Linked DNA regions of Endozoicomonas gorgoniicola. Each later gene encodes a partner of the first gene's protein in a complex. Links are inferred from orthologs where the notes say so. Each region holds a gene or a part of one and is shown on either strand. Other genes may lie near its edges.

Region 1 (3,244 bases):
CAGCGTTTCTGACCGGCGTCACCGAGCCACTCGAATTTATGTTCGTGTTCCTGGCTCCAGCCCTTTACGCGGTACACGCCGTACTGACCGGCCTGTCTCTGGTCGTCACTAACAGCCTGGGCGTACTGCACGGCTTTGGCTTCTCGGCGGGTGCGTTTGACTTGCTGCTGAACTGGGGACTGGCCACTAACCCTGTCACCCTGATCATGATCGGCCTGGCCTTTGCCGCTATCTACTTCTGCGCCTTCTACTTTGGCATCAAAGCTTTCAATCTGAAAACACCAGGTCGTGAGGATGAAGAAGTAGTAGTAGAAACCGTTGAAATGGAACAGTCCGGACGAGCTGAACGCTACATCGCCCTGCTGGGTGGACAGGAAAACCTGAAAGAAGTCGGTGCCTGCATTACCCGTCTGCGACTGACGCTGAAAGACTCCAACAATGTTGACGAAGCCGGTCTGAAAGCACTGGGCGCGAAAGGTGTTGTTCGCCTGAGCAGCAGTAGCCTGCAAGTTATTCTCGGACCACAGGCCGAGATTATTGCCGGCGAGATCAACCAGCGACTGAGTTGATCAATAGAAACAAAAAAAACCCTGAAGAAATTCAGGGTTTTTTGTCTGTTCATAAAACCATCAGCGGACAGCGATCTATTTAAGCTCCCTTAAGACGCCTGTTCCTTAGCGCGGGCAACTTCTTTGATGCTCAGCTTGATACGGCCACGGGAGTCAATGTCCAGTACAACCACTTCAACCTGCTGACCCATTTGCAGGTAGTCAGACACTTTCTCTACGCGCTCATCAGCGATTTGAGAAATGTGCACCAAGCCGTCACGACCCGGCAGAACACTCACAAACGCACCAAAGTCTACGATACGGGTAACTTCACCGGTGTAGATCTGACCAACCTCAGCGTCAGCAGTAATACCGTAAACACGGTCGTAAGCAGCCTGAGCCTTTTCCTTATCATCAGCAAAGATTTTCACCATACCACTGTCGTCGATATCAACAGAAGCACCAGTGTCTTCACAGATAGAACGGATGGTCGCACCACCTTTACCGATAACATCACGAATCTTGTCGGTGTCGATCTTCAGGGACATGGTCATCGGCGCGTTTTCGTTCAGCTCGGAACGGCTCTCGCTGATCACCTTATTCATTTCGTCCAGAATGTGCAGACGCGCGTCCATCGCCTGATCCAGGGCGATTTCCATGATCTCTTCGGTGATACCGGCAATCTTGATATCCATCTGCAAAGCAGTAATACCTTCGGAAGTACCGGCTACTTTAAAGTCCATATCACCCAGGTGGTCTTCATCACCCAGAATGTCGGTCAGGACTGCAAACTGGTCACCTTCTTTCACCAGACCCATAGCAATACCGGCCACTGGTGCTTTCAGAGGCACACCCGCATCCATCAGCGCCAGGGAAGAACCACACACGGAAGCCATGGAGCTTGAACCGTTGGATTCAGTGATTTCAGAGACCACACGAACGGTGTATGGGAACTCGTCCTGAGTCGGCAGCATGGCCTGAACACCGCGACGAGCCAGACGACCGTGACCAATTTCACGACGACCCGGCGCACCCATACGACCACACTCACCGACAGAGTAAGCAGGGAAGTTGTAGTGCAGCATGAACGGATCTTTGGTTTCACCTTCCAGACTATCGATAATCTGTGCGTCACGGGCAGTACCCAGAGTCGTAGTGACCAGAGCCTGGGTTTCACCACGGGTAAACAGCGCAGAACCGTGAGTCTTTGGCAGAACACCGATTTCTACGTTGATCGGACGAACGGTTTTGGTGTCACGACCGTCGATACGAGGCATACCATTGATAATATTGCCGCGTACTACGGATTTTTCCAGACTGGAGAATGCCTTCTCAACATCAGACGCGTCGAACTGACCTTCTTCTTCACCGGCCAGAGATTCCAGCACTTCCTGCTTCAGTACACCCACCGCAGCATAACGATCCTGCTTGATGGTGATCTGGTAAGCTTCACGCATCTTGCCTTCGAACGCAGACATCTTCTCTTTCAGTTCTACGTTTTCAGCAGCAGCAGCCCAGTCCCAGACAGGCTTGCCGACTTCAGCCGCAAACGCTTCAACGGCAGAGATAACAGACTGGTATTCCTGGTGTGCAAACAGCACCGCGCCCAGCATTTCGTCTTCAGTCAGCTCTTGCGCTTCAGACTCAACCATCAATACGGCGTCTTTGGTACCTGCTACCACCATGTCCAGCTCGGACGTTTCCAGCTCGGCATAGCTTGGGTTCAGCAGGTAGCCCTTCTCTTCGTTAAAGCCGACACGCGCACCACCAATAGGCCCCTGGAAAGGAATACCGGAAATAGCCAGGGCAGCAGAGCAGGCCACCATCGCCAGAATATCCGGATCGTTTTTCTTGTCGACAGACACAACGGTCAGAACCACCTGAACTTCATTCATGAAGCCTTTAGGGAACAGAGGGCGGATAGGACGGTCGATCAGGCGGGAAGTCAGGGTTTCTTTTTCGCTGGGACGGCTTTCACGTTTCAGGAAACCGCCGGGGATTTTGCCCGCAGCGTAGGTTTTTTCCTGATAGTGGACGGACAGAGGGAAAAAGTCCTGTCCTGGTTTCGCTTCTTTAGAGCCAACCACCGTTGCCAGAACGGCTGTATCACCCATGGTTGCCAGAACTGCACCCGATGCCTGACGGGCAACGCGACCTGTTTCCAGAGTGATGGTCTGGTCACCAAATGTAAAAGTCCTGGTTACCGGAGTCACAACGTTTTCTTGAGTCACAACGTTTTCCTTTAGTAAAACCCCAACCATCTGTGGCTGTCACGAGACACGGATGCAATTCAAAACCTTCTGGTTTGCACTTTCTGTCTGAAACCTTCGTCTGAAACCTTCGTCTGAAACTTTCTGCCTGAAAAAGCACCAGAGAGACTTGGAATTGCACCCCGATTTGACAGCAAAATAAGGTCAGGGCTGGATAGAGAGCCACTACTGGCTCTTTTTTCATACAGACACTCTAAATTCCAGTGTCTGCTCAATACAAAACACCGCCAGCCACACAATGGAAGCTAGCGGTGCTCTGACTGCGGAAGCCTTGCGGAGCCTGTGCTACAGCAAAGCCTTCCTGTTCTGCCGGTGGTTTCAACAGAAACCACCCGTGCCAATCCCGAAGGCTATTAGCGACGCAGACCCAGACGTTCGATCAGGCTGCGGTAGCGCTCAACGTCCTTACGCTTCAGGTAGTCCAGC
Region 2 (3,929 bases), 3.2 Mb from region 1 along the record:
AACTGGCTGCTGGCTGGCTCATCGATAAGGCAGGTTTGCGAGGTTACCGCGAAGGGTGTGTCGGTACCTATCAGTATCAGGCGTTGGTGCTGGTGAATCATGGTGGTGCTGAGCCCGATGAACTGCTTCATCTGGCTGGCGTCATTCAGCAAAAGGTGAAGGCGGTGTTTGGTGTGGCTCTGGAAATGGAACCGAGGGTTTATTAATCGTTAGTGCTGAAAGTCTGCCCTTGGCCAGAAAAAAATGGTCGGGTGCGTTTTCGTGAAGATATTTACCGGCTGAATGATGCGCTTCTGGCGAACTTTTAGCGTATTAATGGTTGTTTATAGCAAAAGGGCGTACCGAAAATGGTACGCCCTTTTTGTTTCAAATTGACAGAGGCTTACCGGGAAGCTTCTGTCTGGGAGTCAGACTGGTTGCTTTCCTTGGTTTGTCCAGCCTGCTGCCGCTTCAGTCGAGGGTCGTTCATGGCACGACTGCGGCGACGACGGCGAGCTGGTCTCTGATTTTCAGAGGTGCTTTCCACCTGTGCCTGAAGTTCAGATACGTCAGGAGCTGTTGTAGCAGCTTCCTGTTCTTCAGCAGCGGGAGCTGTTTCCTGAACCACTGGCTTCGCAGCTTTTTGTTGAGCGGCAGGTTGTTGAGCGGCAGGCTGTTGAGCAACAGGCTGTTGGGCAGCAGATTCTGCTGGCTTTTCAGCAGCTGGTTTTACAACCTGAGCGGTGTCTGCACTGGTTTCCTCAGGCTTTTCAGCCAGCTGAGTCAGGGCATTTTGCAGCTGCTCTACTGCATCACCAAAAGTCTGATCGGCCCGGGCTTCAGGCTGAGTGAGTTCTACTGGAGTAGTAACCGGAGCCGTCTCAACAGGGATCGTAGGCTGATGGCTCGCCGCTACCGCTTTGGCCATTTCAGTCATACGTGGTTCCCGAGTAGCATATTCAGGTGCTTCATTGCGTACGTCTGCAGCAGGTTCAGCTTTTTCTGCTGAGTCAGTTGCCTCGACTGCAGGCTTGGCAATGATGGGTTTCTCTGTTTTTTCTGCTTCAGCCGGAATCTGTAATTCAGGTTTTGGCTGTTGCGCTTTCGGAGCTGGTTGTGCGTCTGCAGGAGCAGCTTTCGCTACTGGCTGAGGCGCAGGCTTACGCTCTTTTGGTGTCTCAGCTCTTGCTTCCGGAGCAGGTTTGGCTTCCTGCGCTGCAGCTGGCTTTTCCTGTGCTTTTGGTTCTTGTGGCCTGGACTCCTGCGGTTTGGACTCCTGCGGTTTGGACAGGGATGGCAGCGTTGGCTGATCCTGTACATTGCGGTCACGCTGAGTCGGACGGTTGCTGCGACGACGCTGGGCAGAACCCGGACGGCGACGGCGACGGTTGTCTTCACCCTGTTGTTCAGGTTCCTGGTTCAGAGTATCGGCTTTATGGGCGTCGCTCCGGCTTTCATTGCGGGAAACCTGTTCTTCGCGGTCAAAGCGCTCCTGCTTCTGGCGCTGACTGCGACTTTCCTGACGATCCTGTCTCTGGCGAGGCTGGCGCTGCTGACGGTTGTCGCCCTGCTCGTTACGTTGCTCGCTGCGGGAGTCGCCACGTTGCTCGTAACGAGAGTCGCTACGATCCTGACGGCCGCCACGACGACGTTCGTTACGGTTCTGGCGTTGTTCGTCGCTCTGTTCGCGACGGTTGTCACGGGTTTCACGTTGCTGGTCGCGACTGCTGCGCTGTCTGCGCTGCTGAGGCTGCTGGCGTTCACGCTGAGGACGGGAAGAAGGCTGAGGCTTTTGACGGCTCTGGGTCTTCTTAGGCTGCTCTTCGGTGCTTTCTTCAGCGCCAAACAGTCCGCCCAGGGCTTTAACAAAAGAGCGGATCAGACCGGGCTTTTCCTGCTTTACAGGGGCTGGTTGAGCAGGCGCAACAGTCTTGACGGCTGCTTCCTGGCGGGGAGCAGGCTTGGCTGTAGCGACCGACTGTTCGACCGTGTCTTCAGCTTCCAGAATCTCGTAACTGCTTTCAACGTGTTCGGCAACATGGTCATCGCGCAGGCGTTGAACGTCGTAGTGAGGAGTGTCCAGATTGGCGTTTGGAATAACAATAACGCGAGCCTGGTGACGCTTCTCGATTTTGGCAATCATTGAACGTTTTTCGTTCAGCAGGAAGGCAGCCACTGATACCGGCACCTGGGCACGGATTTCAGAGGTCTTGTCCTTCATGGCTTCTTCTTCCATCAGACGCAGGATGGACAGAGCCAGGGATTCGATATCCCGGATAGTGCCTTGTCCGGAGCAGCGTGGGCAAACAACACCACTGGTTTCACCCAGGGATGGACGCAGACGCTGACGGGACATTTCCAGCAGGCCGAAGCGGGAGATGCGGCCAGTCTGAACTCTGGCGCGGTCCATGGACAGAGCCTGACGGATACGGTTTTCAACCTCGCGCTGGTTGCGGTTGTGGCTCATGTCGATAAAGTCGATCACGATCAGGCCGCCGATGTCGCGCAGACGCAGTTGGCGGGCGATTTCGTCAGCGGCTTCTAGGTTGGTGTTCAGCGCCGTTTCTTCGATATCGCCACCACGGGTAGCCCGGGCAGAGTTGATGTCGATGGATACCAGGGCTTCGGTCGGATCGATAACAATAGAGCCACCGGAGGGCAGGCGTACTTCACGCTGGAAGGCGGTTTCAATCTGGGATTCGATCTGGAAGCGGTTGAACAGTGGAATGCTGTCTTTGTAGAGCTTGATCTTATGCTCGTACTGCGGCATCACCTGCTTGATGAAGGTAACGGCTTCGTCATAGACAGACTGCTTGTCGATCAGTACTTCGCCGATGTCCTGACGCAGGTAGTCGCGAATGGCACGGATGATGACGTTGCTTTCCTGATAGATCAGCAGAGGGGCTGGCTGCTCGGCGGCCTCCTTGATGGAACTCCAGAGCTGAAGCAGGTAATCCAGATCCCACTGCAGTTCTTCCTGGTTACGACCCAGGCCTGCGGTGCGAACAATGACGCCCATTTCAGCAGGGATATTCAGCTGGCTCAGGGTTTCACGCAACTCAGCTCGTTCATCACCTTCAATACGACGGGAAATGCCACCGGCACGGGGGTTGTTTGGCATCAGAACCAGGTAGCGTCCAGCCAGGCTGACCAGTGTGGTCAGAGCCGCGCCTTTGTTGCCGCGCTCTTCCTTATCCACCTGGATAATGACTTCCTGACCTTCCTTGATGACGTCCTTAATGCTGGGACGCCCACCGGAATAGGATGAGTTGAAATATTCCCGTGAAATTTCTTTCAGGGGCAGGAAACCATGACGTTCAGCGCCGAAGTCAACAAAAGCTGCTTCGAGGCTTGGCTCGACACGAGTGATCTTGCCTTTGTAGATGTTGGCTTTTTTCTGCTCACGGGCGCCTGATTCTATATCCAGATCATACAGGCGTTGTCCGTCTACCAGTGCAACACGCAACTCTTCCGATTGAGTTGCGTTGATTAACATTCTCTTCATAGAGTACCGATACGGTTTAGAGGCTAGCCTCTCGTGCCGGAACGGCCCGCTCTTTCTTTTCCGGTTTGTCACTCGGGCTTAACACGATGCGGAGTAAACCGGTTTTATTAACTGCCATCAGACTTACACCGTCAGACCAGCATACAACACTTCTGTGGTCTGTGAGGGTAACGATATGACACATTAGTACTTCCTGAAGTGCTTGGTTCAGGCAAGTACTGGGCGCAGGAATGGAATTCTTACCGGGGAATGACTCGGCGTTTCAAAATAAATAAAGCCGATTATAATTGCTGACAGTCCCGGGACCTTCCTCACGCCCGGAATCAGGGGGCGTTGCTCGACAGAGAGTAGCTCTGTTTATGTTATCCACGGCTCTTGCCGTGCTCTATACCATGAAAATTCGATTTTATTACCTGGAGTGATGAAATCGAATTATCTGCTCATG

The links.
Region 2: the proteins of pnp (region 1) and rne are in contact, whole or in part, in a cryo-EM structure (PDB 9QH0), measured with the Escherichia coli proteins. The link is inferred for Endozoicomonas gorgoniicola from one-to-one orthologs.

Annotation. Positions count from the first base shown.
Region 1 is NZ_JAPFCC010000001.1:5,916,962-5,920,205, reverse strand. What follows is about bases 211-3,139. They hold pnp (polyribonucleotide nucleotidyltransferase), read right to left. Parts: upstream 2,762-3,139; coding sequence 659-2,761; downstream 211-658. Other genes in these bases: nagE (N-acetylglucosamine-specific PTS transporter subunit IIBC), read left to right, coding at 211-569. Also shown: more of nagE, read left to right, coding at 1-210; rpsO (30S ribosomal protein S15), read right to left, coding at 3,172-3,244. UniProt on the Escherichia coli protein: Involved in mRNA degradation. Catalyzes the phosphorolysis of single-stranded polyribonucleotides processively in the 3'- to 5'-direction. Also involved, along with RNase II, in tRNA processing.
Region 2 is NZ_JAPFCC010000001.1:2,688,553-2,692,481, reverse strand. Bases 183-3,796 are described here. They hold rne (ribonuclease E), read right to left. Parts: upstream 3,485-3,796; coding sequence 383-3,484; downstream 183-382. Other genes in these bases: murB (UDP-N-acetylmuramate dehydrogenase), read left to right, coding at 183-206. Also shown: more of murB, read left to right, coding at 1-182. UniProt on the Escherichia coli protein: Endoribonuclease that plays a central role in RNA processing and decay. Required for the maturation of 5S and 16S rRNAs and the majority of tRNAs. Also involved in the degradation of most mRNAs.